Regions from separate parts of the Eubacterium sp. SB2 genome, predicted to be linked through region 4. Evidence: predicted binding sites of a transcription regulator. Region 4 holds the regulator's gene; each other region holds the start of a gene.
What was found. The regulator Rex, encoded in region 4, represses fermentation and respiration genes when NADH is low (regulators of the CRP and FNR family bind a similar motif). The targets are predictions, from matches to a motif close to ATTGTTAANNNNTTAACAAT.
Positions count from the first base shown of each region.

Region 1: a site for Rex is predicted at 2,396-2,415, ahead of BN1938_RS01510 (glycerol dehydrogenase). Genes of this name have one in related genera too.
Region 2: a site for Rex is predicted at 2,250-2,269, ahead of fucO (lactaldehyde reductase). Genes of this name have one in related genera too.
Region 3: a site for Rex is predicted at 1,864-1,883, ahead of adhE (bifunctional acetaldehyde-CoA/alcohol dehydrogenase). Genes of this name have one in related genera too.

Region 1 covers NZ_LN865148.1:306,596-310,481, reverse strand. The annotation lists gene BN1938_RS01515 (xanthine dehydrogenase family protein molybdopterin-binding subunit) at 1-1,084, shown strand, start outside; gene BN1938_RS01510 (glycerol dehydrogenase) at 1,270-2,370, opposite strand; gene BN1938_RS01505 (GNAT family N-acetyltransferase) at 2,651-3,136, opposite strand; gene BN1938_RS01500 (L,D-transpeptidase family protein) at 3,384-3,886, shown strand, end outside.
Region 2 covers NZ_LN865148.1:22,739-26,624, forward strand. The annotation lists gene BN1938_RS00155 (transglutaminase domain-containing protein) at 1-878, opposite strand, end outside; gene fucO (lactaldehyde reductase) at 1,054-2,202, opposite strand; gene BN1938_RS00165 (TetR/AcrR family transcriptional regulator C-terminal domain-containing protein) at 2,336-2,905, opposite strand; gene BN1938_RS23570 (hypothetical protein) at 3,098-3,274, shown strand; gene BN1938_RS23235 (hypothetical protein) at 3,343-3,483, shown strand.
Region 3 covers NZ_LN865153.1:1,172,085-1,175,970, forward strand. The annotation lists gene adhE (bifunctional acetaldehyde-CoA/alcohol dehydrogenase) at 1-1,805, opposite strand, end outside; gene BN1938_RS17540 (bL17 family ribosomal protein) at 2,082-2,618, opposite strand; gene BN1938_RS17545 (DNA-directed RNA polymerase subunit alpha) at 2,744-3,703, opposite strand; gene rpsD (30S ribosomal protein S4) at 3,868-3,886, opposite strand, start outside.
Region 4 covers NZ_LN865153.1:1,751,981-1,755,866, reverse strand. The annotation lists gene alr (alanine racemase) at 1-147, opposite strand, end outside; gene BN1938_RS20205 (bifunctional ADP-dependent NAD(P)H-hydrate dehydratase/NAD(P)H-hydrate epimerase) at 144-1,649, opposite strand; gene BN1938_RS20200 (redox-sensing transcriptional repressor Rex) at 1,838-2,482, opposite strand; gene BN1938_RS20195 (ABC-F family ATP-binding cassette domain-containing protein) at 2,735-3,886, shown strand, end outside.

The sequences.
Region 1 (3,886 bases), on a different contig from region 4:
CCGTGAACTTAATATGGTAAAAGAGGGGCAGCTAATGCCTGCATATTATGGTGAGACTGCCAATAGCTGTGCACTGGACCGCTGTCTGAAACGGGCAAAGGAGATGATAGACTGGGATCACAAATACCCATGCCGTGATATGGGCAATGGGAAAGTCCGGGGCGTTGGAGTTGCAATGGCTATGCAGGGATCCGGCATCTCAGCGGTGGACACTGCATCGGTGGGAATCAAGGTGAATGACGATGGCTTTTACAGCCTTATGATCGGGGCGACAGACATGGGAACCGGATGCGACACCATATTAGCCCAGATGGCAGCCGAATGTCTGGAGTGTGAGATAGAAGAAATCATTGTGCATGGAGTAGATACCGATGTATCCCCTTATGACTGCGGTTCCTATGCGTCCAGCACCACCTATGTGACAGGTATGGCTGTTGTAAAGACCTGTGAGACACTTAGAGAGAAAATCTGTGTCAGAGGGGCGTCATATCTTGGATGCTCTGTGGAAGATGTGGAATTTGATGGGGAACGAGTTCTGGATCTGAAAACCGGAAGGAGCATATCAAGGGCTGACATCGGCAATCGGGTTATGTGCAACAATGAAGAAGCACTCTATGCCAGCGAGGCATTTACCTCACCGGTATCACCACCGCCGTTTATGGTGGGCATGGCAGAGGTAGAGATCGATAAAGAGACGGGAGAGCTGGAGCTGGTTGATTATGCTGCAGTCGTAGATTGTGGAACCGTAGTCAATCCGAATCTGGCCAGAATCCAGGCGGAGGGCGGAATAGCCCAGGGGATAGGCATGGCCCTGTACGAGGATATCGTATACAGCGAAAAGGGAAAAAATTACAGCAATTCTTTTATGCAGTATAAAATCCCGAGCCGGCTGGATGTAGGAGAGATCCGGGTGGAGTTTGAGAGCAGTTACGAGCCGACAGGCCCCTTCGGTGCAAAATCCATAGGAGAAATCGTCATCAATACGCCGCCCCCGGCAATCGCAAACGCAGTTCAGAATGCAGTGGGAGTGATAGTGCGGGAAATGCCTATTACATCGGAAAAAATCTATAAGGGGATGCGGTGAGATAGTTTTTTGCGGCAGGTGAACCTCTCAGGACAGGCTGGACGCATCCGGGCGGAAGGAAAGGCTATCTTGGGTGTGGATCCGGGCGGGGGAGGCGGATGGTGTTGGCTGCACTCACGAAAACTTCCCCCGGCTTAGAGGGGGTTACTTATTTTGCGATGTACTTATTGAATCTAACGTTTTTCTTAAGCTTCTCCCAGGAAGTATCTGCCGTATGCATCGGCGGCTTTGATTGCTGCGCATACGGTTTCTGGGGTGACTTCGAACGGCAGGTTATGCAGGGTGTCATTTTCTGCGCATGCTGCGGTGGCAACGGCCATGAGTTTTTCTTCGGTTACTTCTTTGATTCCCAGTTCTTTTAATGTTACGGGCAGGCCCAGTTCGATGCAGAAGTCGATGATTTCCTGGAGTTCTTCTGCGGGGATGTTTTCGAGTACCAACTGGGTGATTGTCCCGAATGCTACTTTTTCGCCGTGGTACATGTGGTGGCAGTCTTCCAGAACTGTCAGGCCGTTGTGGATGGCATGTGCTCCTGCGAGTCCGCCGCTTTCAAAGCCGATTCCGCTCAGCAGGGTGTTGGCTTCTATTACTTTTTCTACAGCTGCGGTGCATGCTCCTGCTTCCAGTGCAAGTTTTGCTTTTACGCCTTCTTCCATTAATGTATCAAAGCATAATTTTGCCAGGGCCATAGCTGCTGAGGTCACTTTTCCGCCTGCACAGGTAGCGGCGCCTTTTGTCTGTACCGCTCTTGCCTCAAAATATGTGGCAAGGGCATCCCCCATGCCGGATACGGTTAAACGTACCGGTGATTTTGAAATAATGTCCGTATCCATCAAGACCATATTCGGATTAGCCGGAAGGAATAAATACTCCTCAAATACGCCTTCATCCGTGTAGATCACAGAAAGAGCGCTGCAAGGAGCGTCCGTAGATGCAATGGTAGGGCACACCAGAACCGGCGTATGTCCATAATAAGCCACTGCTTTAGCCGTATCCAGAATCTTTCCGCCCCCGATCCCAATCACAAGATCACAGTTTTCCTTCTTCAAAATCTCAGTAAGACGATTAATTTCATTCTTGCTGCATTCACCATTAAAATAATCATATACGATTTCAAAATCCTGACCGGCAAAGCTTCCATCAACAATATTGCCGATCCGCTTATAACCAGATTCTGTAATAAGAATCAAAGCCTTCTTCCCATACACCTTCGCATAATCACAGAGCCTTGCCATCTCGTTAGCACCCTGTACGTATTTGCCCGGACTAATTAAAATATTTGCCATTTGTAATTCCTCCTAAATCAATCAGTATGTTATTTTATTAACAATCATATTATGCACTGATTCTCCAATAAAGTCAATCCCGTACCAAAACTTTCTCACACCCAGATTCCTCTTACGGTAACAATTCAGACAAGCCTGAACTGTTACAATTTACGTTACCATCCGAGTGGGAGGTCTTCCCCACCGTTTGGATGAACCAGCCTGCCGTGGAACGGAGCGGGGACAGACGGAAACATATATCTGTCCGTCTGTCCCCGCTCCGTCCCACGGCAGGCATCCCCTACATTCGTTTCTGATATCCCAGCCGCTCACTTCCATCCTCCAGATAGATGATCCCGCAGTACTGAAACCCATTTTTATCGAGCATATGCTGCATGACCACATTATCTCTGTGTGTATCAATACGGAGATTCCTGCACTGCTCCAGTGCCCAGTTCAGGCAGAAGGATGCAGCTCCGCGGATGGTGCCGTCTGAGGTAATCCTGTGTACAACCCCATAGGGGGATTCATCCAGCCACTGACCGTTATATATTTTAGTATAAGTATCATCACGGCCCTCCTTATAATAGAATGCAGCTATGATATTGCCGTGTTCTTCGCAGACATAACTGTTTCCATCCTCAATATCCTGAGCCAGCAGTGCTTTCGGCGGATAGGTGCTGCCCCATTGTGTGGGATTTCCGTGGCTTGTCATAAACATTCTTGCGCTTTCATACATTTTCAGCAGAATTTCCAGATCTGCCAGCCTTGCCTTTCTAATTTTCATGTTTAAATACTACCTTTCAAATGTTATTTATTCTGATAATAATACATCGCATACTATGCAATATATGTGCGGTTTTAGTAATGGTTTTATGATGTTTAAAATAAATTACACACATATTTTTATTTTAAAACGATTCACATATTAAAGCAATTAGAAAAAATACTGAAAATTTGTAGCCTTTTGCCTTGAAAATCCGTCTATTTAATGTAATGATAATACTGTATTACTATAGAGGAGGGCACATAAGATGAGCGGCAAGAAGAAGGTGTTACTGGCAGGGGGGATAGCAGCTGGCATTTTGATCTGTATTTACTGTGGCATATCTATTTATTTCATGAATCATTTCTTTCATAATACCAGGATCAATGGTGTGGATTTTTCCATGAAAACGGCAGATGAGGCCGAGCGGTATTTTGCAGGGCAGATTGATGGGTATGCGCTGAAAGTTACTCCGATAGAAGGCGGCAGTGAGGAGATCAGCGGATCATCGATATCAATGAAGTATAAGAAGAGCAAAGAGCTGGATAAAGCGCTGAAGGAGCAGGGGGCGTTTCTTTGGCCTTCGATGTTTTGGAAGGATCATAAGGTGAAGCTGTCTCTGGGTTTTGATTATGACCAAAAACAGCTGGAGGAAAAGATTCAGGCGCTGCAATGTTTCCAGAATGAAGAAAAGAGCGATCCGGAGAGCGCTAAGCCGGAGTTTGATGGGGATAAGTTTGTTGTAAAGCCGGAGGTGCTGGGGACAAAAGT
Region 2 (3,886 bases), on a different contig from region 4:
CTGCAGCAAAGATAATCATAATTAATACTTTGCTCCGGCAAATTTTCCCCGCTCTCGGTCTCCAGGAATACCGGATCCCCGAAAGTAACATCCATTTGATAGTATTGCCCGTCACACTTCACGATATTCCATGCATGCGCTCCCTGTCCGGGAATCGTTCCGGTTACATAGATACACTCGATGCCTGTCTTCTGCAGAAGATACTGAGCGGCGCGGGAATATCCCGCACATACGGATGCCTTCCCCGCCAGGGCACTGTATATGTTCTGATTGTCAGGGGCCTCCATATTATAGTCCACAGTATTTACCAGATATTCGAAAATGTATTTGATCTTATCATATTCCGAAGCGTTCCCGTCAATCCCTTCAAAGCATGCAGAGACAGCCTCATCAATCTGTGCCTGCTTCTGTGTCCGCTCCTCCTGTGTGCAGGTATATACAGGCTGTACTTCAGAATAGTCCGCATAGCTGGTCACCTGCATCTCCCCGGTACACCAAAATATCTCCGGCCTGTCGCTGAAAATAAACTGGCACACCTTTTTGAGCACCTCCACATCGGGTGAATGCATATAGATGGCTTCGTTAAAGTCCATCATCCCCTGATAAAGCTCCTTATACAGGTTCTGTTCCGTATCCGGAAGCTGCCGGTAATAGTAGCCCTGTGCCACATCGTCTTCCGGTATTCTAACTTCCTCAAAGGGAACACTTGTGCTTTTCTCCACCTGGACCTTCACCGTCTCAATCACTTCTTTTGTGGACGCAAAAAGGCCTGGGAGCTGCTGAAAAGCCACCGCTCCCAAACCTGTAAAAATGCCTGTCAGAATGAATATTCCGGCTACGACCGGCCATTTTCTTCTTTTTTTCCTTCTTCCTGCCATAATCCTTCCCCGTTCTGCCGCTTCCCCACACCTGTGCGATCCCCGCCGTTCTTACAGAGGGAGCCCTGGCTCCGCCGGTGCGGCGGGAGAGCAGCTTAAAGAAGAGACCTGAACAGAGCTGCCCGCCGTTCTTACAGAGGGAGCCCTGGCTCCGCCGGTGCGGCGGGAGAGCAGCTTAAAGAAGAGACCTGAACAGAGCTGCAATGTCCTCTACGGAAGTCTCCTTCGGATTCCCCGGCCTGCAGGCATCCGCATATGCCGATTCAGACAAAAACGCAATGTCCTCCTCTTTGGCAATGCCTTTGAGGTCTGCCGGGATTCCGACATCTGCAGATAGCTTTTTCACTGCATCCACTGCCGCCCTGCGGTACTCTTCCTGTGTCATATTTTCGGTTCCTTCCACACCCATGGCTTTTGCGATCTCCCTGTACTTCTCTCCTGTGGCGTCTGCATTGTACTCCATAACCGTTGGGAGCAGAATCGCATTCGCAACTCCATGCGGTGTGTCATAAAGTGCGCCCAGCGTATGTGCCATAGAATGCACAATTCCCAGCCCTACATTGGAGAATCCCATCCCTGCCACATACTGTCCAAGCGCCATGTCCGCTCTTCCCTCCGGCGTATTGTCGACTGCGCCTCTCAGGGAGCGGGCGATAATCTCAATAGATTTTAAGTGGAACATATCTGATAATTCCCATGCTCCGGCCGTAATATACCCCTCAATTGCATGTGTCAGCGCATCCATGCCCGTGGATGCTGTCAGCCCCTTCGGCATGCTGGACATCATGTCCGGATCAATCACTGCCACGATCGGGATATCGTGGGGGTCAACACATACAAACTTTCTGTTCTTTTCAACATCTGTTATCACATAGTTAATCGTAACTTCCGCTGCCGTACCGGCTGTCGTCGGAACCGCAATAATCGGCACACACTTATTTTTCGTGGGTGCGGTGCCTTCCAGGCTTCTGACATCCTCAAATTCCGGGTTGTTGATGATGATACCTACCGCTTTGGCTGTATCCATAGAAGATCCGCCGCCAATTGCAATGATATAGTCCGCACCGGAGGACCGGTACGCAGCGACTCCCGTCTGCACATTCTCAATGGTCGGATTGGGCTTAATATCTGAATAAAGTTCATACGCCAGATCATTTGACTCCAGCACATCCAGCACCTTCTGTGTAACCCCAAACTTCACCAGATCCGGATCAGAACACACAAATGCCTTCTGAAATCCCCTGGCCTGAACTTCAGCCGCAATATTATTGACCGCCCCTGCTCCATGGTAAGATGTTTCATTCAAAATAAATCTGTTTGACATAGCACATATCCCCTTTACATTTTATAGATTGCCTTGCAGCATCATTTATTGTTATAATTATAACAACCTGAAACATACAGAGACAAGTTACAAAATGGCGTCTATGTAACATTTATTCTTACAATACCAGATCCTATTCATCCTGCAAATCAGGCTGCAGTTCAGAGAGCAGTTCTTCCAACGGCTGCGGGAGCGCCTGTATGAGCAGATCTGCCATCTTCTCCGGAGCCAGATCCATATTTCTCCTGGCCCACCGGGCAGTCATATAGATGGAACCTCTGCAGTACATCTCCAGCAGAAAGCAGATATCCTCATCCAGCGGTTTTTTCGTCTTCTTTTCTATGATATTCTTATAAAACTGCAATATGCATTCATAGTCATAAGCAACCAGGGAATTGTAATCCTCCGACTGAAAAGCTGCTGCAAAGAATGTCTGTTCGTTTTTGATAAACCAAAACTTTTTCTCAAGCCCCTCCCTTAAGGTCATGCTGACACCCATCTGCAGAAAAGACTTCTTAGCAAGACGTTCAAAATGCCAATTCACCAGATCATATTTATCCAAAAAGCAGCGGTAAAAAGTCTGTCTTGTCATACCGCTCTTTTCTACAATCTCTTTCACCGTTATCTTATCCAACGGTTTCGCGCCCATCAGTTCTGTCATGGCTGTCACGAACTTTTGTTTCGTCCTATCCCCATTATCCATGCTTTTCACCTCTATATAAATTATAGTTTAGGATCCCCTAAACTTCAAGGTTGTTGTATCATAAATCATCCAATAAATATATTCTGATCAAGTTATGTGTTTCTTTCCGTCACACATAACTCTCACCCTTAACAACATTTTAATTCTCACAGCCCATATTTTATGGTATGATAGCAGAAAGGAGTGATACAAATGATGCATGTATTTTATTGTATAAAATGCAAAAGATACCATTATACAAACAATCAGTCGCACGCAAACTGCTGTGGAGAACAAATGTATTATGTAGACGTGGATTTCACTGAATTTGTCAGAATGAACCGTGAAGAACGTGCAAGCTTCTTACAGCTTTATTCTCTTGCAGAATAAGGCTGTATTTCTGCATATTTACCTTAATTCTGCACACACTATCATAAAAAGTGCAAGGAGGTTGTAATATGAGAGAAATCAAAATGCCCTCAAAGACAGCTGAAGAAAATGAATACGATGACCATAACATTCCCGAAATCGATCTGCCGGGAAAAGCAAGCGTAGGAAACATCATCCCCGATGAAGTTCCGCGGCGCGACGGGGATTAAGTAAGGGGGACGCTAAGTAAAGCAGGAGGCAGAATTGCCCCGGGGCAGGGTGTGGTATTTCCGGGCACTGTCCGTTTACTTAGAATCCGTAGCAGAAAAAAAGAGGCTGCTGATGGAACCAGCCGTATTTGGCACGAAATTCTGATGAATTTCGCGCCAAATACGGCTTTAGAATTTAATATGAGACATCAAATTCTATCCATCAGCAGCCTCTTTTCTTCTGCAACGGCTTCTAGCGCGCACTCTATGCGCCCGGAAACACCACACCCAACCAATTCAATCCGCCTCCCCCGACCGGAATCCCCGCCGGTAAATTCATACCCCCGGCCGGATGCAAGCAGCCGCCGGAACCGGACATAGGTGTGGCTGGAGGCGTAGCTGCGGTTGTTAGCTGGAGTTAAGT
Region 3 (3,886 bases), 580 kb from region 4:
ACGAAATAAGCTTTCTCTCCCATTTTCGGGAATGTGTATACTCTCTTGCGGATATCCATAAAGTCCATTGCCATGTCTTCAAAATTTGCTTCCGGATGTTCGTACATTACCCACATGATCTTTGCTGCATCCATTGCAGAACCGCCGCCAAGTGCGATAATTGTATCCGGCTCAAATGCTCTCATCTGGTCTGCACCTTTTTGAGCACACTGCAGTGTCGGGTCCGGAGCCACTTCGTAGAAGCATGAATGCTGGATACCCATTTCATCCAGTTTTGCCTCGATCGGAGCTACGTAGCCATTTTTGTACAGGAAGGAGTCGGTAACGATAAATGCTTTTTTCTTGTGCATAATTGTTCCCAGCTCATCCAGTGCAACCGGCATACAGCCTTTTTTGAAGTAAACCTTTTCAGGTGTTCTGAACCAAAGCATATTCTCTCTCCTCTCAGCCACTGTCTTAACATTCAGTAAGTGTTTTACCCCTACATTTTCAGAAACGGAGTTTCCGCCCCATGAGCCGCATCCCAGTGTGAGGGATGGAGCCATTTTGAAGTTGTAAAGGTCGCCGATGCCGCCGTGAGAAGAAGGTGTGTTGATAAGAACACGGCACGTTTTCATGGCTGCTGCATGTTTTGCTATTTTCTCTGTCTGTGCCGGATGGATATACAGGGAAGCGGTGTGGCCGTATCCGCCGTCGGCTACAAGCTGGGCTGCTTTTTCCAACGCTTCATCAAAAGTTTTTGCTTTATACATACCAAGTACAGGAGATAATTTTTCATGTGCAAACTCTTCGGAAATGTCTACTGATTCCACTTCACCTATCAAGATTTTTGTGTTTTCCGGAACATCCACTCCAGCCATTTTTGCAATTTCGTATGCTGATTTGCCCGGAATCTTGCTGTTCAGTGCACCGTTGATAATGATTGTCTTGCGTACTTTATCCAGCTCTGCTCCCTTTTTCAGGAAATAGCATCCACGGTAAGCAAATTCTTTTTTCACTTCCTCATAAATGCTGTCAAGAACTGTTACAGACTGCTCAGATGCGCAGATCATGCCGTTGTCGAATGTCTTGGAATGTATAATGGAGTTTACTGCCATCTTAACATCTGCTGTCTCGTCAATAATTACCGGTGTGTTTCCAGGTCCTACGCCGAGAGCCGGCTTGCCTGATGAATAAGCAGCCTTCACCATTCCCGGTCCGCCGGTTGCAAGAATGATGTCTGCATCCTTCATAACGGTGTTTGTTAATTCCAGAGACGGTACATCAATCCATCCGATAATGCCTTCCGGAGCGCCTGCCTTTACGGCTGCGTCCAGAACAACTTTTGCCGCCTCGATCGTACATGCTTTAGCAGCAGGATGGGGGCTGATGATGATTGCATTTCTGGTCTTCAGACAAAGCAGTGTTTTAAAGATCGCTGTTGATGTCGGGTTTGTAGTCGGAATAACCGCAGCTACCAGACCAATCGGTTCTGCTATCTTTTTAATGCCAAACGCCGCATCTTCCTCTATCACACCACATGTTTTTGTGTCTTTATACGCATTGTAAATGTACTCAGCTGCATAGTGGTTCTTGATAACCTTATCTTCCACGATTCCCCTCTGTGTCTCTTCTACCGCCATCTTTGCGAGTGGAATACGCATCTTATTCGCAGCCATGGCTGCCTCGTAAAAAATCTTATCTACCTGTTCCTGGGTGAAACCAGCAAATACTTTCTGGGCTTCACGCATAGCTTTCATTTTTGCTTCGAGTGTTTCCACGCTGTCTACAATCTCAGGTACTACGACCTTTTCCTTCTTTGCCATTTCTATTTTTCCTCCCGTAATAGAATAATTTTCTTAATTACAGGTCTTAGTTTAACCTATCGTTAAATAATTGTCAATATTGCTTTTGTCAAATATTTAACGTTATTTTTTTAACATTTATTGTTGATATTGCACAAAAATAGAGGCAATCCATACTTTGAAGACAAAAATCCGGCGGCTGCGGAAAGCATTACCATTCAATAAGCTTTCCGCGGCCGCCGGACCGTATCATTATTTATCAAAAATTTATATCTCTATAAACTTTTCTTTCCAGAATTATACTAATTCAATCAGCACTTCCATAGCTGCGTCACCTTTACGCTGGCCAATCTTTACGATTCTTGTGTAGCCGCCGTTGCGGTCTGTATACTTAGGAGCGATCTCTGAGAACAGTTTTTCCGGAAGATCAACTTCTTTTGTATTTCTCTTCTTACCTGCAGCAGCTGCCGGAACTTCCTTTACAGGATAAAGAACCTTCAGCATCTCTCTTCTTGCGTGAAGTCTGCTCGGCATATCTTTCTTGATCTTCTTGTCAACTTCATCATATACGGTAACTTTTTTGCCGTCTACTACTTCTTTTACTCTCTTGCCGTCTTTATCTTTACGTGCAACCTTTGCTTTTACGGTCACTTCTTCGTAATTATCTTTTTCTCTGACAGCCATAGCAATTAATCCCTCCGCTACTTTGCGGATCTCTTTTGCTTTTGCTTCTGTCGTAATGATTCTGCCATTGTTCAGCAGAGCTGTTACCTGGTTTCTGATTAAGGCTTTTCTCTGGCTGGATGTTCTGCCGAGTTTTCTATACTTTGCCATTGTTTTAATCCTCCATTTTCAAACATTTGGTTATGCATCTTCGGGCTTATTAATCAAATGCTCCCGCCATGCTCTTCGGGCTTACTGACAGGATAATTCAAGTAATAATCTATATGGTGCGGTGGCTATTCATCGCCCTGGTTCAGCTCAAGGTCTAATTCCTTCAGCTTGGCCAGCACTTCTTCCAGTGACTTACGTCCAAGGTTACGCACCTTCATCATATCTTCCGGTGTCTTGTTGGTAAGTTCCTCGACGGTATTGATGCCGGCTCTCTTCAGACAGTTATAAGAACGTACAGAAAGTTCTAATTCATCAATGCTCATCTCCAGTACTTTCTCTTTTTCATCATCTTCTTTTTCGATCATGACTTCCGCAGCCTGAGCAACTTCTGAGAGGTCGATAAACAACTTCAGATGCTCGCTGAGCACTTTCGCAGCAAGGCTGACAGCCTCGTCCGGAAGCAGTGTTCCTTTAGTCCATACGTCCAATGTCAGTTTGTCATAGTCCGTAATCTGGCCGACACGCGTATTCTCTACTGTGAGATTTACACGGTCTACCGGAGTATATATGGAATCAATCGGAATAACGCCAATCGGTAAGTCTTCATTCTTATTCTTGTCTGCGCTTACGTATCCTCTTCCTTTTGTAATGGTAAGTTCCATGTACAACTTGCTGTCCTTGCCGCCGCTTAAGGTTGCAATGACCTGGTCAGGATTCATAATCTCGATATCAGAATCCGCCTGGATGTCAGCGCCTGTTACAACACCTTCTCCTTCAAATTCGATATATGCGGTCTTTACTTCGTCTGATTCTGATGTATTCTTGATTGCCAGTGATTTCAGATTCATGATAATCTCGGTTACATCTTCTTTTACACCCGGAATGGAACTGAATTCGTGCAGGACTCCGTCGATTTTAACAGAACTGATAGCTGCTCCCGGAAGGGATGAAAGCATAATTCTTCTCAGGGAATTGCCTAATGTTGTTCCGTATCCACGTTCCAGAGGCTCGACAACGAATCTTCCATATTTTTTATCTTCTGAAATTTCGGTAATCTCAATATTAGGTTTATTAAAATCAAACACTACACAGACCCTCCTTATGGGTTTAAATATGTTGAGGGGTACGATGCCTGTGTCACGCAGGGGCCGTTTAAACAGGCCCTGGTGTGACAAACTACATCCTGCCGCCAAAACGGTATCACCGGATTTCAGCGGCACGGATGTCACTATCATGCTATACTCAAGGATTATTTAGAATATAACTCG
Region 4 (3,886 bases):
AATCGGCACGGCGCCATGGCCGTACCCATCCATCTTTATCACGGCGATGATCTGCGCCCCTTCCCCGATCCGCCGCCTCATCTGTTCCATATTATATGATACGGCATCCAGGTCTACCCTGGCAAATACCCTGTTAAACTGTTTCATTGCTCCATACTCTCCTCTGTTCTTTTTAGGCAGTCCCCGATTCCCGCTGTTATATCTTCTGCCAGCACACTGTAGGAACCCCTGGCTGCTTTGGCCTCGTCTCCCGCACAGGCGTGCAGGTATACCCCGCAGACAGCCGCCTCATAAGGCTTCAGTCCCTGGGCCATCAGCCCTGTAATAACCCCCGCGAGCACATCACCGGACCCGGCCTTTGCCATGGAACTGTTTCCCGCAGTATTGACGAATATCTGCCGGTCCCACTTGGCCGCAATTGTTCGTGCATCCTTTAAGACGCAGACAACACCCGCCCTGTCTGTAAATGCCCTGGTCATCTCAAAACGCTTTTCCTGCAGCTCTGTAACAGAACAGCCCAGCAGGCCGGACATTTCTTTCATATGCGGCGTCAGGACAATTGGCCGCTCCCGTTCTTCCAGCAGTTCCGGATGGCACCCCAGTATATTCAGCCCATCTGCATCTATCACACAGGGAATCTGAACCTCTTTCACGACCTGAGTCAAGATACTCTCCGCAACACGGCTCTGTCCGAGCCCGCAGCCAATGCAGGCCACATCCGCCCATGCGAGGAGATCCCGAATGGCTTCTTCCTCATATTCAGTATAAGTGCTTACAATCGCTTCCGGTAAAAGCTGCTGCAATATCACCCGGTTATCTTCATGTGTATAAATCCGGACCAGACCCGCGCCGCATCTATACGCGGCCTTCGCACTCAGATATGCGGCGCCCGACATACCGCGGCTTCCGGTAATCATCAGGATCTTCCCATAGGTTCCTTTATGTGAATTGGGCCTTCGGGGCGGGATCATCTCCGGCAGGTCCGATTTTTCAAATGTGTAGCAGACACCCGGTTCTTTTTCAAAAAGCTTCCGGCTGATTCCGATGGATACGGCAACAGTTTTTCCGGCATATTGGCAGCCCGGATGTAAAACACAGCCCAGCTTTTCGCACTCAAAAGTCACCGTCAGATCGGCTGAAAATGCCGTCCCTAATACCTTTCCTGTGGCAGAACAGATGCCGGAAGGGATATCTATGGCAATCTTCTGTCCCGGCAGCGCATTCATCTTTTTAATATTTGCCGCGTATGCTCCCGAAATCTCCCGGTTCAGGCCCACGCCGAAAACGGCATCCACTATAACAGTATATTCCTTCCTGCTGATTGTTGTTACTACAGGAACACCGCAATTTTCAGCGATTTTCATTTGCTGCATGCAGTCAGGAGTCCTGGATTCTTCGTTTCCGATGAAAGCGGCCTCAACATCACAGCCTTTTTCTTTTAACAGGCGCGCAACTGCAAAGCCGTCGCCGCCGTTGTTGCCGGAGCCGCAGACCACCAGCGTTCTGTGTGTATTGATCTTTTCCTGCTCCATAACGGCCACCGCCGCCAGAGCAGCCCGCTCCATCAGCACCATAGAGGGAATCCCGATCTCATGGATCGTGTAATTGTCCGCTTTCTGCATCCATTCACCGGTCGGCAGATATCTCATATACTCACTCTCCTTTATTGTGTTTCGCTTGTGAAACCCGCGTCCGCAGCGTCCTCACCGGCATCTGCCTCTAATACCACTGTGCGTATCCACCGAAGGGATTGTATCTGATAGGCGCAGGTGTCCTAATAAGTGAAATAACGTGCAACGAAGGCGCAGTGCCTTTGTTACACGTTTTATATTGTTAATCAATTATCATGTTCTTCATTGTAACGGCTGATATTATAAGACAGTTTCATCAAACTATCAGACAAATGTACGCTTTCTACGATCACATCATCCGGCAGGTGCAGATCAGTGTGCGCAAAATTCCATATGCCCTTGATACCATTCTCAACAAGCATATCGGCTACTTCCACCGCTTTTGACTTTGGAATCGTCAATGCAGCAATCTCTATGTCCGTATTTTCAACAAATTCTCTCAGGTCGTCCATCATACGGATTGGGATTCCTCGTATAGTTACCCCTTCCAGTCTTGGATTCACGTCAAAAATTCCCTGCAGTATAAAGCCGCTCTTTTCAAAAGCCGCGTAATTGGCAAGCGCCTGTCCCAGGTTACCCGCTCCTATTATGATTACGTTATGTTTTCTGTTCAGTCCCAGAATCTTTCCGATCTCTGTATAGAGATACTTAACATTGTATCCATAGCCCTGCTGGCCGAAACCACCAAAGTTGTTTAAATCCTGGCGAATCTGAGATGCAGTGACGCTCATCTTCTTGCTCAGGTCATTTGATGAAATCCGTTCTACTCCTGCATCCAGTAATTCTCCCAAATATCTGTAATATCTGGGCAGCCGTCCAATTACCGCACGTGATATCTCTCTATCTTCCACAGCTATCCCCTCCAAACTTAATCTATTTCATATTATATAGAATTGTACGGGCAAAGTCAAATTTTAGTTGTATTTTAAACTATTTTCGTTATAATGAAATAAGTATACGCAAGGGCATCCCGCAGCTCATGCCCCGCGGGCAGGTTTTCAGCATAGCTGAAAATTAATCTTTATTTTTCAAGATAACAAGCGGGGTTCGGCGGCTGAAGCAGAACAGGGAGGCCCGATACAGAAGACAACAGGAGGTTTCTTATGATACTTGCATGCCATAATCTCAATAAAGCTTTCGGTGGACAGGTCATTGTCAGAGACGGCTCTTTTCATATAGAAGACAGAGAAAAAGCGGCTCTGGTCGGAGTAAACGGGGCCGGAAAATCCACCATTCTTAAGATGATCGTAAAGGAAGAGCCAGCCGACAGCGGTGAAATTGTAGTTACAAAAGGGAAAACTCTCGGATATCTCGCACAGCAGCAGAAACTCGAGGGCGGCCGCTCCATATATGAGGAAGTAAAGACAGCAAAGGCTGATATTATCGAGTTGGAAAATCAAATCCGTGCTATTGAAAAGGAATTGAAGTCTCTGAGCGGTGATGCCCTTCAGAGCAGGCTCGATACCTATCATCGCATGATGTCCGCGTTTGAGGCACAGAATGGGTATGCTTACGAAAGCGAGCTGACAGGCGTCCTAAAAGGACTTGGTTTTCAGGAGGAGGATTTTGACAAAAAAACGGACACCCTTTCCGGAGGGCAGAAAACAAGGGTTTCCCTGGGAAAACTGCTCCTCACAAAACCCGATATCCTGCTTCTGGATGAGCCCACAAACCATCTGGATTTAAATTCCATCACCTGGCTTGAGACCTATCTGCTGAACTACCCCGGCGCCGTATTTATCGTCTCCCATGATCGTTTCTTCTTAAACAGAGTGGTCACAAAAGTGGTGGAGATCGAAAATGGGGCTGTCCGGATGTACGCCGGCAACTATAAGGCCTATGCGGACAAAAAACAACAGATCCGCGACGCCATGATGAAAGAATATCTGAACCAGCAGAGGGAAATCAAGCATCAGGAGGCCGTCATAGAAAAACTCCGGTCTTTTAACCGTGAGAAGTCCATCAAGCGCGCGGAAAGCCGTGAAAAACTGCTGGATAAGATGACGCTGGTCGATAAGCCCCAGGAGGCGGCGAAGGAGATCCATTTTTCCCTGGAGCCCTCTTGCCTGAGCGGCAACGACGTGCTTTCAGTGGAGGGGTTGTCTAAAAGCTTTGACAGTCAGACCTTATTTACGGATATCAGCTTTGATATCAGACGCGGCGAACATGTGGCTGTAATCGGTGACAACGGCACCGGGAAAACCACGCTGCTTAAGATTATCAACCAGGTGGTTCCCCCGGATACGGGCTCCTTT